DNA from 2 places in the Gordonia sp. i37 genome. Region 1 is predicted to be linked to the other one. Evidence: riboswitches for the same ligand, from Rfam matches in the RefSeq annotation. Region 1 holds a riboswitch; the other holds the start of a gene.
What was found. A riboswitch is a leader RNA that binds a small molecule or an ion and turns the genes downstream of it on or off. The one in region 1 is predicted to bind cyclic di-AMP.
Positions count from the first base shown of each region.

Region 1 (8,234 bases):
GCCGTCGGTCCGGGCGACGACGATCTCCGCGATCCGGCAGAGCGCCGAGAGTCGCTGACAGCGTGCCAGCGTGTCGATGGTCGCGGCGACGCGATCGCGGTGACGTGCCGCGGTCTCGAACATCTGCGCGTCGGTGAGCCGATCGAGTTCGTCGATGAGCCTTGACAACAGAGCCGAGTCGCGGCCGGAGAGCAGATCGTGGGCGGCCTGTACCCGGCCGACGTAGTCGGTGACCGTCAGTGGACGGTCGGTGGCCGCGGCGCACCCGCCGAGGACGTCGCCACCGTCGGCGGGGGGCCGGCACCAATGGTGTGTCGCGGCGACCGGCATCCGGGCCCGACAGGTGCGCAGTCCGGCGGCTCGTGAGATCAGCTCCGCGATCTCGGCGGCGCGGTTGCGATTGGCGACCGGTCCGACGGAGTCGGTGCCGGGGGTTCGGGTGATCTGCAGTCGGGGAAATCGCTCGCCGGTCAGCGTGATCCACCAGCCACGGTGGGGACGGGTGGAGCGCCGGTTGTAGGCGGGCGTGTGCGCGACGATCAACCGCAGTTCGCGGACCCCGGCCTCGAGTGCGTGGGCGCATTCGACGTGGTCGACGCGGACGGCGAGGTTGACCATCTCGGCGATCCGGGGTCGTGGGTCGGACCCGTTGAAGTACGACATCACCCGGCGTCGCAGATCCGTCGCGGTACCCACGTAGAGCACCTCGGCGGACGGTCCACGGAACAGGTAGACCCCTGGTCGTGCCGGAAGTCCTTCGGCGAGATGGCGTTTGGCGCGCAGGCGGGGGTTGCCGCGGGGTAGATAGGCGGTCAGGTCGGCGTAGGTGCGCACCCCCTGGTTGCCGATGCGCTCGAGGAGCCGATGCAGGACCTCCACGGTGGCGCGGGCGTCGTCGAGGGCCCGGTGCGTCGGACGCACCGAGACGTCGAACAGGTCGGCGAGGGCACCGAGACGGACGGTGGGGGCCTCGTCACGGGTCAGCACGCGGCGCGCGAGCCGGACGGTGCACAAGCTGGTGTGGAACGGCCAGGCCAGGTCGAGCCGCGCGGCGTTGTGGCGCAGGAATCCCATGTCGAAGCGCGCGTTGTGGGCCACCAGCAGGCATCCGCGCGCGAACTCGACGAAGGAGGACAACACCTCCCCGATCTGTGGGGCGTCGTAGACCATCGCGCTCGTGATCCCGGTCAGCGCGACGATCTGCGGCGGGATCGACCGCTGCGGGTCGACGAGGGTCGCGAACTCACCGAGCACCTCGCCGCCGCGCACCTTCACCGCGCCGATCTCGGTGATGGCGTCGCGGGCCGGATCGCCCCCCGTCGTCTCCAGGTCGACCACCACGATCGTCGTATCGAACAGGGACTGCTCGCCGAAGCCCGCGTCGTCGGTGTCTGCTCCTGCGCCGAGGTCGGCGAAGGAGAGCTGAGCCGTATCAACCACCACGCCGCGAACACTAGTTCGACCCACCGACAGCATTGGCTGGGGTGCGAGTGGCTGCTGTGATCGGTGTGTTCTCGGGCCCGTCGTCGGCGGCGCGCCGATTCTGTCGGTGGCCACTTCTACTGTCGGCTGCGGTGGTCGACACCGGAGCTCGCCCGGCCCGTTGCACAACGGGCCGGGACGGGCGGACCGGGATGAATCGCCCGCCGACACGTCCGACAGACAGCAAGTGAGATGGAGATCACAAATGTACATCGACTGCGCCAGCTGCCCGGGCCGTCACCGCGCGTGTGACGGCTGCATGATGAACCTCTTCGTAGAGCCTGTGACCAGCGGTGATGGGGACGATCTCGGTGGTCGACGGGTGGCCCGCGAGGTGGGGGATTCCGACGCCGAGATCTGCTCCGCGGTCGATGTGTTCGCTGCTGCTTCGATGGTGAGCACGGCGTCTGCACGATCGGCAAAACTTGCCATCGGCCCTGCATGCGGACCCGGTTCGCGCCCGGGTCTGCGGATTCTGCGAGCCGGTTAGCCGTCACCGCGAATCGGGCCCTTTGTCCCCTAGTGGACAGACACGCATCCGATTTCGTAACCTTTCCGAGACCTTCACAGAGCGTCCCGCTTCAAACCGAAGCGGTCTGGGGAGATCACCGCTCAATCGTCCGACGGACGAACCGGGGAACCACACGTTTTCGGAGCAATCCGGATTGGGGTGAGTCGCGCCCTGGACACAGTTGTGTCCGGATCGCGTAGGGCCATTCTCTCGGCCCGAACCCGACAGCTAACTCGGTAGGCGGTCAAGGGAGAACCAAAGGAGAACTCGTTTCGTGGCCAAACATCGTTTGGAACAGCCGAATCGCGGAGGCATCGCCAAGAAGGCGATGATCGCGGGCTCGCTGACCGTCGGCTCGCTCGCCGTAGCCGCAGGTCCGGCCCTTGCCGCACCGGCTCCGGCGCCCAGTGCGACCATCGAGATCCCGAATCTCGGCAAGTTCACGGTGCCCGGCATCGATCAGAATCAGGTTCCGAACCAGTTCCGCCCGGGTGGTGGCGGCATCACCGCCCCGGTGCAGAGTGCTGCCGAGAAGGCCGTTCGTGCCGCGGAAACCAAGATCGGCGCGCCCTACGTCTACGGCGCCGCCGGCCCCAATGCCTTCGATTGCTCCGGTCTCGTCTACTGGTCCTACCAGCAGGCCGGCAAGACGATCCCGCGCGACAGCTACGGCCAGCTCGGCGGTGGACGCGCGGTGAACTACGCCGACGCGCAGCCGGGCGACGTCCTGATCTTCAACGGTGGCAGCCACGCCGGTCTCTACATCGGCAACGGCCAGTTCATCCACGCCTCCACCGAGGGTGTCCCGGTGCAGAAGGCGTCGGTCAACGCATGGTCGCTGACCGGGGTTCGCCGATACTGATCCCGCTCTCGGTGAGAACGTGTGAGCATGTATTCGGGCGGATCGCGCACAGCGCGATTCGCCCGAACGCGTCGAGGACTACGACGCCCGGTTGAGGCAGAGGTGACGAGCCCGGGTCGGTGGGGAAGTGGCAAGGGGAATGTGGTGACAATCGTGGGAGCCGGATCGGCGATCGGTCCCAACCGATCGGCGCGCCTGGCGTTGACCACCGTGATCGCGGTGCTCGCGGTCGCGTTGACGCAGATCGGTGCGGTGTTCGGGACGCCGCATGCCGTGGCCGACCCGCCGCAATCGGCGGATCAGCTGCTGGCGCGTTACACCTCGCTGAGCCGTGAGGCCGAGACCTCGGCCGAACAGATGCACAACGCGCAGATCGAGTACGACAAACAGCGTGGCATCGTCGCGCAGTCCAAGAAGGCCGCCGCTGCCGCACAGAGTTCACTCGACCGCTCCCAGGTGTCGCTGAACGAGCTGCAGACGCGCTTCGATTCGCTGGTGCGCATCAGCTATATGGGTGGCCGGTCCAACCGGCTCTACGCCGTCCTCACCAGCAACTCGCCCCAGACCCTGCTCGACCAGATGTCCGGGTTGGAGATGGTCTCGCGTCGCGCCGCCGCCGATCTGTCGGCGCTGAAAAAGGTGCGCGCCCAAACCGTCTCGGACCGCGACGCCGCGAATACGGCAGCCTCGACAGCCACCCGCGCGGTCTCCGACGCCGAACGCGTACGGGGCGATCTGCAGAAGAAGCAGGCCGAACTGCAGCTACAGGCCGCCCAGATCCGGGTGATCTACCAGAGCCTGACGGGTAAGCAGCTCGCCGCGCTCGCGGGGCCGCGCTTCGACTTCGACCCCGCAGCCGTACCCCGCGGGACAGCCCCCGCACTCGTCGCCGTGCAGGCCGCGCTGACCCGCATCGGCGATCCCTATGTGTGGGGCGCCACCGGCCCCGACTCATTCGACTGCTCGGGCCTGATGGTGTGGGCGTTCAAGCAGGCGGGCAAGCTCCTGCCGCGATCCAGTGAGGCGCAACTCGCCGGCGGCACGCCGGTCTCGCGCCAGGATCTGCAGCCCGGCGATCTCATCATCTATTACCCCGACGCCACGCATGTCGGCATGTACGTCGGCGACGGCTACGTGATCCACGCCTCCACCTTCGGTGTGCCGGTCAAGGTCGTCCCCATCGACGACGCGGGACCGTACAACTCCGCGCGTCGGTACTAGGGGCGTGCTCCGCCCGCGGTGGGCGATGGGCGGGCTCCGCCCGCGGTGGACGATGGGCGGGCTCCGCCCGCGGTGGGCGACCCTGCGCACCGGGGTGACCACGAGCGCCGGTGCGGTGCTCGTCGTCACGTCACTGCTGATCACGGCCTGCGGAGGCGACGGTGACGGTGTCGTTTCCGGCACGAGTTCGTCGTCGGCACCGGTGTCGACGAGCAACGTCTATCTGGACCAGCGCTCCCAGGGCGTGACACAGCTCCTCGACGCGCTGTCGACCGCGCTGCGCTCGGGCACCCCCGATCAGCTCGCGGCGCTGCTCGACCCGTCGATCAATCCGGCGCTGCGCGCCCGGTTGCAGACCGTACAGGACAACCTGTCGTCGGCGGTGCGTCGCCCCGACACGCCGGGACGCGGAAAACGGCTGCAGCTCAAGGAGTTCCGTTACCAGCTCGCTCCCACCGAGGAAGTCGAGACCCTGGTCGGCGCCGACGTCCAGGCACGGCTGGATCAGCAGGGCAGCTCCGACACCTGGGTGGCTCCGGTCGAACTGCACGTCGCGCTCGGCGGTGTGAGCACCCCCGGCATCGACGAGGACGAGGTGGTGATCGACACCCAGCTCGTCGCCGCCCGCTACGACGACACCTGGAAACTGGTCGGCGACTCGACCCTGGCCGGTGAGCCCGCACCGCCGACGCAGATGTGGGACCTGCCGGCGCTGGCCGTTGCCGACGTTCCCACCGCGGGTGGCACCTCGGTCATCGCGTCCTATCCGGACGGCGCCGACGATTCCGCGGCCACCTCCGGCGCACCGGCCCCCAACTCTGTGGCTCCCGGCTCTGTGGCTCCTGGCTCTGCGGCCCCTGGTTCGACGGCGTCCGGCCCCACCGCCGAGATGGTTGCCCGCATCCGTTCCCTGCTGCCCGGCGCGATCGCCGCGGTATCGGCGTTCTGGGGGACCGGGTGGCCCCAGCGTTCGGTGGTGGTGAGCACTGCCGCCGACGACCAATTCCACGCCCTGGCCGCCTCGGCCACCGACACCGCCGCGGCCGCCACCATCTACGCCCACCTCGACCTGTCCGCCGGCTCGGTGACGGGCCAGCGTGTCCTGCTCACCCCGGTGGCCCGTGATCTGCCCGCACCGGCACTCGGCGTGGTCCTGCGTCACGAACTCACCCACGTCGCCACCCGCGCGCAGACCGCGACCACCGCGCCGATGTGGCTCACCGAGGGAGTGGCCGAGTACGTCGGGCGCAAGGGCACCTACACACGTCCCGCCGATGCCGCCCCGGATCTCGCGGCCGCGGTGCAGGCCGGTGACACCCCGGCCGATCTGCCGACCGATCAGCAGTTCTCCGTCGACGCCGAGTCCTCGCGGATGGCCTATCAGTCGGCCTGGTCGGTGGCGACCTTCGTCGCGGCGACTTTCGGCGAACCCAGGCTGCGGGCGCTGTACGTTGCGGTGGGTGCATCGAGCGACGCCACGCGCGCCGATGCCGCGTTGTCGGCCACCCTGGGTATTACGCGGGCCCAGTTTGTTGCCCGATGGCGGGCGTGGCTGACGGCCGAACTGCGATGAGATCGGCAAGGATGGTGGCGTGACGCACCGAACGCTCCTGGTGACCAACGATTTTCCGCCGCGGCGTGGCGGAATCCAGTCCTACCTGCAGAATCTCGTGGATCTGCTGGATCCGGACGATGTGGTGGTCTACGCCCCGCGCTGGCGCGGACGCAGCCACGAGGAGTTCGACGCCGCGGTACCCTACCGGGTCTATCGGCATCCGACGACGCTGATGTTGCCCACCCCATTCGTCGCTCGTCGCGCCGCGAAAATCATTCGGGACGAAGACATCTCGACGGTGTGGTTCGGGGCGGCCGCGCCGTTGGCGGTGCTGTCGGGATATCTGCGTCGGGCCGGGGCCCGCCGCATCATCGCCAGCACACACGGGCACGAGGTCGGGTGGTCGATGATCCCGGGGGCGCGCGGCATCCTGCGCTACATCGGCAACCACACCGACGTCATCACCTACGTCAGCCGCTATACCCGCGGCCGATTCGCGTCGGCGTTCGGTCCGCGTGCCGCATTGGAGTATCTCCCGCCGGGCGTCGACGTCACCCGGTTCGCTCCGGATCTTGCGTCGCGCCGACGACTTCGTGCCGAGCTGGGACTCGGTGAGCGACCCACCATCCTGTGCCTGTCACGGCTGGTGCCGCGCAAGGGGCAGGACGTCCTGATCCGTGCACTGCCGCTGATCCGATCGGAGATCGCCGACGCCGCACTCGTGATCGTCGGGGGCGGACCCTACGCCGAGAAGCTCCACGACATCGCCCACGCGGAGGGCGTCAGTGAGCACGTCCTGTTCACCGGGCCGGTCCCGGCCGCCGAACTCGCCGCCTACCACACCATCGCCGACGTCTTCGCCATGCCGGCGCGCACCCGGGGCAAGGGCCTCGACGTCGAGGGCCTGGGCATCGTCTACCTGGAGGCGTCGTCCTGCGGTGTGCCGGTGGTCGCCGGCCTCTCCGGCGGCGCCCCGGAGACCGTCCGCGAGGGGGTCACCGGAACCGTCGTCGACGGCACCGACGTCGCCGGGGTCGCGCTCGCGCTCATCGGGATCCTCTCCGATCGCGACGCCGCCGCCGAGATGGGCCGTCAGGGACGCCGATTCGTCGAGGACCACTGGCAGTGGTCGCAGATGGCCGCGCGGCTACGTCAGCTGCTGTGATCGGCTCCGGCCGGTGGTGTCGACGACCCAGGCGGCGCCGACGGGCGACTCAGCGCTTGGCGTAGAGCGCGTCGATGTCGCCGGCGTACTTGTCGACGACCACGTTGCGCTTGACCTTCAGCGTCGGGGTCATCTCGCCGGTCTCCTCGCTGAAATCGTCACCGAGAATCCGGAACTTCTTGATCGACTCGGCGTGCGAGACAGTCTTGTTGGCCTCGTCGACGGCCGACTGGATCGCCGCGCGTAGGTCGGGGTCGTCGGCGAGGTCGGCCACCGATGCGTCGGCGGGCTTGCCGTTGCGTTCCTTCCACGCCGGGAAGGCCTCGGGGTCGACGGTGATCAATGCGGCGATGAACGGCTTCTGATCGCCGACCACGACGGCCTGCGAGACCAGGGCGTCGGCACGGATGACATCCTCGAGGCCGGCGGGCGAGACGTTCTTGCCGCCCGCGGTGACGATGAGTTCCTTCTTGCGCCCGGTGATCTTCAGGAACCCCTCGTCGTCGAGTGATCCGAGATCGCCGGTGTGGAACCAGCCGTCGGTGATGGCGGCGGCGCTGGCCTCCTCGTTGTGCCAGTACTCCTTGAACACCACGCCGCCACGCAGCAGGATCTCCCCATCCTCGGCGATCCGAACGGCGTTGCTCGCCAACGGTTTCCCGACGGTGCCGATCTTGACCGCGCCCGGGGTGTTGACGGTCACCGCCGCAGTCGTCTCGGTCAGGCCGTAGCCCTCGTAGACCGGGATACCGATCCCGGAGAAGAAGAATCCCAGGCGTGACCCGAGTGGCCCGCCCCCGGAAATCGCGAGCTCGCACTCGCCGCCGAGCGCGGCGCGGAGCTTGCCGTAGACGAGCTTGTCGAACAGGGTGTGCTTGGCGCGCAACACGATTCCGACGTCGCCGCGTTCGGCGGCGGCAGCGTGGTCGATGGCGGTGGCCGCCGCCATGTCGAAGATCCGACCCTTGCCCTCGTCGTGGGCCTTCTGGCGGGCCGTGTTGTAGACCTTCTCGAACACGCGGGGTACCGAGAGGATCAGCGATGGCTTGAACACCGCGAATTCCGGTACGAGGCCCGGGATGTCGTTGGTGAAGCCCACCTCGACACCGGCCTCCATGGCCACCAGGGTGATCGCGCGCGCCAGCACATGGGCCAGCGGCAGGAACATCAGCAACCGCTTGCCGGGGGCGAGCAACTGCGACATGTTGCCCTCGAGCACCCCACGGACCTCCGAGAGCATGTTGGCGTGTGTCAGCTCGCAGCCCTTGGGGCGGCCGGTGGTGCCCGAGGTGTAGATCAGCGTCGCCGGGTCGCCCGCGTGGACCGTCGCACGACGCTCGGTGACCTCGTCGTCGTCGACCTCGGCGCCCGCGGTCGTCAATTGTTCGAGCGCGCCCGGCCCGTCGGCCGGATCGATCTGCAGGACCCGCACCGGATG
Region 1 is NZ_MVPX01000277.1:2,033-10,266, reverse strand. Features, by position in the region: partial or broken gene B1964_RS13540 (DEDD exonuclease domain-containing protein) at 1-1,476, opposite strand, end outside; cyclic di-AMP (ydaO/yuaA leader) riboswitch at 2,082-2,251, shown strand; gene B1964_RS13530 (C40 family peptidase) at 2,268-2,855, shown strand; gene B1964_RS13525 (NlpC/P60 family protein) at 2,997-4,076, shown strand; gene B1964_RS13520 (hypothetical protein) at 4,102-5,649, shown strand; gene B1964_RS13515 (glycosyltransferase family 4 protein) at 5,669-6,796, shown strand; gene B1964_RS13510 (long-chain fatty acid--CoA ligase) at 6,846-8,234, opposite strand, start outside.

Region 2 (8,234 bases), on a different contig from region 1:
GCGGGAATGCGTGGTGAACATGGTGATCAGTTCACTGCTGGACCGGCCGGCATCGAGCGCACGGCGCACACTGTCCTCGCTGATCCGGTACACCGATGCGGCGCCGCCGGATTCGAGGTCGGCCACCAGCTCCACCTGTTCGGCGAGTTCGGCGGTCATCGGTCCGGGCACGGTGATCGTTAGATCGGCCTGGGTGAGGAAATGATCGACCGGCGCCGGCAGCGCCTTGCGCATGGCGGCGAGCACCGCCGAATCGTCGTCGGCGGGATCGGCGTCGAGCACCGCCCGCCCGACCGTGGTCAACGCGTGATGCCCGACGACGCCGACCGCGCGCGCCTCGTCGAGCGTCGCACCGACCACCCGCGAGGTGAGACGACGCATCTGGTGCGGGTGATCCCAGCCGAGGGTGGCCACGAGCCCGGCGACCGACACCGGTGTCGCCGGCGCCGTCCGCCGCAGCGCGGTGAGGATGGTGCGACGCACGGTCGGGGCGTGGGAGTCGTAGATCTCGGCCGAGAGCGCCGGGATCGTGGTGCCGTCGCGGTCCGGCTCGCCGACCTGCCAGGCGTTGCGCGGCATCGTCAGCCAGGCCTCGAGCAGGGTGTGCCACTGGCGTTCCGGAGGCTGGTGCAGCCAGGTGTCCGACGTCGTCGTCGGGGCGAAGGCGTGCTCGCCGGTGTCGCCGGCCGGTGGGGGATCGGGAAATCCGGAGTCGATCAATCGTGCGTGACCGAGGAGCTCGACGATCAGTGCGAGCCGGGGCTGATCGAGGCCGGTGGTCTTGCTCAGGCGGCGTAACTCCCGCACGCCGAGGGCCCCCGACCGCAGGATCGCCGCCGGCGCCGACCCCAGTGCGCGGAGCACCGTGGTGGCGTGCCGGATCAGTTCCAGCGCCTCGCCACCACCTGCGGCGTCGATGTCGCGGGCCGAGAACCGGCGCGGCGCCGAGGAATCGTCGGGTACCGGACGCTCGAGGGTGTCGGTGCGCAGAGCCGGTTCACCCCGCAGCAACTGCCCCGATTGTGCAGGGAGCTCGACGGTCTGGTGATCGATCCGCGCGAGCAGACCGTCGGCGATCAGGCGTGCGACCGGCGATTGCGGGTCGGCGTCGGGTGCCGCGTCGCGGCTGCGACCCAGCGCCGGGCCCCGGGAGAGCGCCGCGAGTAGTTCGCGCTGCCGCTCGTCGAGGGCGTCGAGACGCGACCGCAGGTCCTCGGGTGTCACGTGTGCGAGCGGGCCCGTCAGGTGCAGCCCGCGCCACGGCAGCGCCGAAGTCGCATTGCCGGCGACGTGCAGGGCGTCGTCGGGGCCCCAGATCAGGGCGAGCCGACGCAGATGGGCGATGCGCTCGAGGATGTCGTCGTGCCCGGCGCGATCGGACAGCGCGTCGAGCACCGACGACGCCGACACCGTCGCCGCAGCCGGTGGGCCCGCGGAGATGATCACCTCGAGCACGGCGATGTCGAGCAGGTCGAGACGCTCGCCCGCCAGCGCGACCGACGCCGCGGAGAGCGCACGTTGCGCGAGAACGCGGCTGCCCTGCGGGGGCGGGGAGGCGAGGTCGGGACGCAGTGCGAACAGATCCGCCAATTGATCGTCGGTGCGCGAGATCAGGTCGCCGGCAAGCCCGTCGGCCCGATCATCGGAACTCATTCGGCCGATTCTACCGAGCGCGCCACGCGACCCCTTCTCACGCGGGCAGGTTCAGCAGCGCCGGGGTCGACACTTCCTTGTCGTCGCCGCTGTCGCCGTTGCCGACCTGGCCCGCGGAGTTGCGGCCCCAACAGTAGATCGAGGTCTCGTTGACGACCGCGCAGGTCGTGCCCAGCACGGTCTCGACGGCGGAGACGGTTCCCGACAGGGCGGTGATCTGGGTCGGCGAGGTGGTCGCCGACCCGGAGCCGATGCCGAGTTGCTGTCCCTCGTTGTCTCCCCAGCAGAACAACTTGCCCTGCGACACCGCGCAGGTCGAACCCCAACCGGTGTTGATCTGGGTGACCCCGGTCAGCCCGACGACCGGCGTCGGGGTGTGCTGGGCGTTCTTGGTGCCGTCGCCGATCTGGCCGTACCGGTTGTCGCCCCAGCAGTAGGCCTTGCCCGACGCCGACGCGCACACGGTGATGTATTGGTTCGGGTCATCGGTGACGCCATAGGTGCCGACCGAGATGGAGTCGGCGTCGGTGACGGCGACCTTCTGCGGGGTGTTGGCCCGCGTGGTGGCCCCGGTGCCGAGTTGGCCGCTGTCGTTGTTGCCCCAACAGTAGACGGCGTCGGCGATGGCGCAGGTGGTGCCCTGTGCGGTGGCGACGCCGGTGACGGTGCCGCTCAGTCCGGTCACCTCGGTGGGGGTTGAGGTCTTGTCGGTGACCGAGTCCACGCCGACCTGCCCGTCGTCGTTGTTGCCCCAGCAGTACAGCTTGCCGCCCGCGATGGCGCAGGTGCTGCCGAAACCGGTGGCGATCGCCGTCACCGTGCCGGACAGCCCGGTCACCGGTGTCGGCGTCTGGGCGTCGGAGGTGGTGCCGGTGCCGAGCTGGCCGTAGCCGTTGTCGCCCCAGCAGTAGGCCTGACCTCCCGAGACCGCGCACGTGCTGGTCTTGAAGTCCTTGTCGGTGTCGACGTACCCACCCAACGAGACCGCGGTCACGGTGGGAAGATCGACCTTGACCGGGGTGGGCGACGCGGTGGTGCCGCCGTTGGCGAGCTGATTGTCGTAATTGGCTCCCCAGCAATACAACTGCTTGGCCGAGATGCCGCAGCTGGAGTTGCCGTAGACAGCGAGCACCGTGGGATGTCCACTGGCCGTTGGCTGGTCGTCATCACCGCGGAAAGCGCCTGCGGCGAAGGCGATGCCGAGTCCGACGACGAGCAGGACGACCACGGCGGCGGCCGCCAGGGAGACGATCAGGCCGGTGCGCTTCTTCTTCGGGGCCGCCGGTGTGGAGAGCGGATAGCCGCCACCGATGAGGTGCGGCGGCGTTCCCGGCGGAAACGTCGGGGGTATGCCGCCGGCCGCTGCGGGCGCGCCGAACGGTGCCGATTGATACGGCGAATTCGGTTGCGAGGGTGGGTTGTTGGCGACCGTCGGGCCAGCCGGCGCGTAGCCGCCGGGCATCGCGGACGGTATCTGGCCGGGGTAGGACGGATTCTGGTTGGGTACCGAGGGGTTTGGATGCGAGGGATTCGGATGCGACGGCGGCGGCGTCGCATAGGACGGCGGCGGCGTCGGCTGCGACGGTGGCACGGTCGGCTGGGAGTACGGGCGGTTCGCCCCGACGAAAGGTCCTGCCGCCGGGTTCGACTGGTGCGATGGCGGTGTGGGGTTGCCCCGCCCCTCGAATGCTTGACCCCGGCCCTCGAATGCCTGACGCAGCGCCGTCGAGAACGACCGGCAGTCGGGGTAGCGGTCGGCGGGATTCTTCGACAGTGCCTTCGCGATCACCGGATCGAGGGTGCCGAGATCGGGGCGTAGCGAGCTGATCGGTGGGATCTGTTTGGTCAGATGCGCCATGACCAGTGCCGAAGGCGTGGTGGTGGTGAACGGGGCCTGCCCGGTCAGGAGCTGGAAGAGGGTGCACGCCAACGAATACTGATCCGAGGAGGCTGATGCGTCGTGACCCTCGATCACCTCGGGGGCACAGTAGGCCAGCGTGCCGATGAAGGCACTCGTCGCGGTCAGTGACGTCGAGTTGACGAGTTTGGCGATGCCGAAGTCCAGCACGGTGACCCGGGCGATCTGACCGTGTTCGTCCCGGCTGACGAAGATGTTGGCCGGTTTGACGTCACGGTGGATGATGTTGCGCCGGTGGGCGTAGTCGAGGGCGTCGGCGACACGGGTGGTCACCTCGATCACGTCCGACGGGGAGATCGCGCCGTGGGTGAGGTCGGCGCCCTCGAGGTAGTTCATGGTGAACCACGGGGTGCCGTCGGTGTTGATGCCGTACTGGTGGATCGAGATGATGCTGGGGTGATCGAGCGCCGCGGTGGTGCGCGCCTCGTTGGTGAAGCGCCGCTGGAAATCGGGGTCGTGCGCACCGGCCAGCGAGATGACCTTCAGGGCCTCCCGCCGCAGCAACTGCGGGTTCTCGACGAGGTACACCTCACCCATCCCGCCCGAACCCAGCAGGGACACCACCTTGTAGCCGGCGACCTGCGAACCTGGACTCAGAGGCACGATTCTTCCTTCGATCGGGGGTGGACCGCTGGCCTGTGACCTTACCCAACGTGCTCTGAGATCGGCCTTCGTATCATTCGAACGATGGGCCCACGACGCGGACGTCGGTGATGAGACGACGCGGGCGTCGGGGACCAAACGGTGAGCGCACCGCGTGCCGCGGAGCACGCCGTGGCACAATATGCGCGTGGCTGAGAGCAATTCGAAGAAGCACTACGTGGACAACGGCTGGCCGAAGGCCTCCGACGGCGACGGTCCCGAGCACGCGGTCTCGGAGTTCGCGGCCGCGCTGCCCGGCGCGTTGTCGCCGTTCGGCGAGGTGGAGTTCCCGCTGCCGGCCGACGAGGTCAACTACATCAACCCCAAGACGGTCATCAACCGCTGAGCGCGGTGACCGAGTGAGTGCGGTGCCCGATCCGCAGTCGTCTGCCCGGTTGTCCCACGTCGACGACTCGGGTACGGCCCGCATGGTCGATGTGGGGGACAAGTCGGTCACCCAGCGCCGCGCCGTTGCCGGCGGCACATTTCGCACCAGCACCACCGTCATCGACCTGCTGACCTCGTCGTCATTGCCGAAGGGTGACGTCCTCGCCACCGCGCGGATCGCCGGGATCATGGCGGCCAAACGCACCGATTCGCTCATTCCTCTCTGCCATCAGCTTGCGCTGTCGTCGGTCGACGTCGACTTCACGATCGGCACCGATCACATCGACGTGACGGCTGCGGTCACCACCGCGGGCCGGACCGGCGTGGAGATGGAAGCACTGACCGCGGTGGCGGTGGCCGGACTCACGCTGCACGACATGGTCAAGGCCGTCGACCGTCACGCACGCATGGACGGAATCCGGCTCCTCGAGAAGTCCGGCGGACGGTCCGGTGACTGGCACCGAGGAGACGAGCGCGGGCCACACGCGGACCCCGGGATGCAACCATGAGCACGCAGCGCATCGCGCGGATCGTCGTCGCCTCCACCCGGGCCTCCCGTGGTGCCTATCCCGATCGCACGGGCCCGATCATCGCCGAGTGGCTCACCGACCACGGGTTCACCGTCGACGAGCTCGACGTCGTCGCCGACGGCCCACCGGTGGGTGATGCGATCCGGGCCGCGATCTACGCCGACGTCGACCTCGTCCTCACCACCGGCGGGACCGGGCTCGCACCGACCGACCGGACCCCCGAACAGACGCGACTGCTGCTCGACATCGAGATCCCCGGTCTCGCCGACGCCATCCGCACCGCGGGTCTGCCGCAGGTGCCGACCGCGGTCCTCTCCCGTGGCACCGCCGGGGTCGCCGGCACGACGCTGGTGGTCAATCTGCCCGGCTCGACCGGCGGTGTGCGCGACGGCCTTTCGGTCCTCGCCACCGTCCTCGACCACGCTCTCGACCAAATCCGCGGCGGCGACCACTGATGAACTCGTGTCACCGATTGAATGGTTGTCACCGTTTGAATGGTTGTCACCGATGACCGCCGGCAACCCGGTGGTGGTCGTGCACACGGCGGTGAGCGTCGACCCGATCGCACTCGCCGACCACGAGGCCCGCGTCGTCGCGGCTGCCGATGGACATGCCGGCGCGGTCGTCGGGTTCGTCGGCGCGGTCCGCGACCACGACGGCGGCCGCACGGTGACGAGTCTGTCGTATTCGGCGCACCCGGACGCCCCGCGCGTGCTCACCGAGGTGGTCACCGAGATCTGTGCGGCCGCCGACGGCGTCCGGGCGGTCGCGGTCTCCCATCGGGTGGGTGACCTGTCGGTCGGCGACGTCGCCTTCGTCGTCGCCGTGGCCGCCGATCACCGCGCCGAGGCGTTCGCGTTGTGCGCGCGACTCGTCGACGAGGTCAAGGCGCGCATACCGGTGTGGAAACACCAGTTCTTCGGCGACGGAACCGACGAGTGGGTCGGGTCGGCCTGATCACGGGCATCACCTGATACAGGTCACCACCTGACACCGGCCACAACCGACACACCCCCCGACAATTGGAAAAGGGCCCCGCACGGCGTCGAGCAACGTGCGGGGCCCTTCGTCAGGGCTGAACCGATCGGGTTCAGGGGAGCGGGACGAGTCCCTTGTTCTCGTTGAACAGGCGCAGCTGATCCGGGGTGAGCTGGTAGCCGCTGTCCTTGGCGGCCTTGAGCAGGTTCTGCACCTCGGGGCTGACGCCGGCCTGGCTGACCTGATCGATCGCCTGGTCGGTGCTGGTGGCGTTCGGGGTGTTCGCGAGACCCTTGGCGGGCGCCTGGGGCGCATCCGGACGCGGGGTGTCGGCCGGGGCGGTCCGCGGGGTGGCCCCCGACAACCCGGTGCCGCAGACCGGCCATGCGCCCTTGCCCTGGGTGGCCAGGACTCGCTCGGCGACGGTGATCTGCTGCTCCTTGGAGGCCTGGTCGGCGCTCGGCGCGAACTGGGTGCCACCGTTGGCGGCCCACGTGCTCGGGCTGAACTGGAGTCCACCCTGGTAGCCGTTGCCGGTGTTGATGGCCCAGTTGCCACCGGACTCGCACTGGGCGACCTGATCCCACTCGGAATCGGAGGCGGCATGTGCCGAGCCGGTGCCCAGCAGGGCCGCGCCGCCGCCGAGAACGGCTCCGGTCAGCGCGATCTTCGCGAAGGTCTTGGTTGCGGTGGTGGTCGACGGCTTGCGGTGACGTCCGGACATAAGTCGAATAACCTCTCTCCACGCGCCTGCGAGGTCAGCTGTCGGGTTCGAGCGAGAGGTGCTCGGTCACGATCGCCGTGCGGCGACCGGACTTAACCCCAAGGGCGTCTGTCGACGTCCGTTCTTCCTTGCGGAAAAGGGTGGGTCCCCCGTCCTCGTTCCAAGATGTGTGCTCGTCATTCCACCGGAGGAACGAGGCTCGGCGCGACCGGTGGAAATCTTGGTGTGTTGTTTGCTGTGCTGTGACCTTCTGTGAAGGACGCTTCGTACAGTACGACGTCTGAGAGCGGGAATCACCCCGTCCTGACAACCCATTTTCGGCGTGCCGGTGGGTCTTTGGGCCCTGTTTCGGTGTCCGTGCAGTTCACGGGCGTGACGCCCGGTTCGTGTCCATCTCGTTATTGACTCGTTATGTGATCAAGTTCACAAGTGAGCCGGGTGTGTCAACCCCCGGCGAACGGGGGGAGAACGTCGATCGTGTGCGTCGGACCGAGGCGCCGCGTGCGGTCGCACAGCGCGATCTCGTCGCGCAGATACGAACACCGCTTCAACACCCGCGCCAACTCCGGATTATCGGCTGCCAGAATGTGTTCGAGCTCACCGAGGGTGATGTCCTCGGCGATGTCGCGCACGTCGGATTCGGTCTTCGCGGCCGCGGAGGCGGCGGCGAAATAACGGATCGTCACACGCATCCGCTCAGCCCCCGATCGCCGACATCGGACGGTCCGGCTGCCGGAATCCCGCGGTGTTGACCGCGTGCCCGGCGCGCTTGGCCCAGGTGTTCTCCCGCCACAATTGCGCGATCCGACGATCGACGTCGAGCTCGTCGTCACCACCGCCCCGCAGCACGGGCATCAGCGAGGTCTCGGCGTCGGCGAACAAGCAGTTGCGCAGCGCCCCGTCCGCGGTCAGCCGGGTCCGGTCACAGTCACCGCAGAACGGGCGCGTCACCGACGCGATCACGCCGACGCGGGCAGGTACTCCACGGGCGTCGGTGTGGCCATCGACGAGGAAGGTCTCCGCAGGCGCACCTCCACGCGGCACGGTGTCGGGACGCAACCGGAGATGCGCCGACAGCACGTCGAGGATTTCCGTCGCGGTGACCATCCGCGACCGATCCCACCGATGTCCGGCGTCGAGCGGCATCTGCTCGATGATCCGCAGCTGATATCCGGCGTCCAGGCAGAACCGGGCGAGGTCGACCAGTCCGGCCAGGTCCCGACGATCGGGGACGACCGCGTTCACCTTGATCGGATACAACCCCGCGCGACGGGCGGCGTCGAGGCCGGCGAGGACGTCGGGCAGCCGATCACGTCGGGTGATCTCGGCGAACCGGGCGGGATCGACGGTGTCCAGCGAGACATTGATGCGCGTCAGCCCGGCCTCGACGAGACCGGCGGCA
Region 2 is NZ_MVPX01000104.1:271-8,504, forward strand. Features, by position in the region: partial or broken gene B1964_RS04790 (helicase-associated domain-containing protein) at 1-1,653, opposite strand, end outside; gene B1964_RS04795 (protein kinase) at 1,691-4,174, opposite strand; gene B1964_RS04800 (hypothetical protein) at 4,356-4,559, shown strand; gene moaC (cyclic pyranopterin monophosphate synthase MoaC) at 4,573-5,109, shown strand; gene B1964_RS04810 (molybdenum cofactor synthesis domain-containing protein) at 5,106-5,585, shown strand; gene B1964_RS04815 (molybdenum cofactor biosynthesis protein MoaE) at 5,638-6,087, shown strand; gene B1964_RS04820 (transglycosylase family protein) at 6,221-6,832, opposite strand; cyclic di-AMP (ydaO/yuaA leader) riboswitch at 6,840-7,014, opposite strand; gene B1964_RS04825 (MoaD/ThiS family protein) at 7,276-7,524, opposite strand; gene moaA (GTP 3',8-cyclase MoaA) at 7,529-8,234, opposite strand, start outside.
Region 2: it holds a riboswitch for cyclic di-AMP, as region 1 does, so the genes downstream of both, B1964_RS04820 (transglycosylase family protein) here and B1964_RS13530 (C40 family peptidase) in region 1, are expected to answer to the same signal.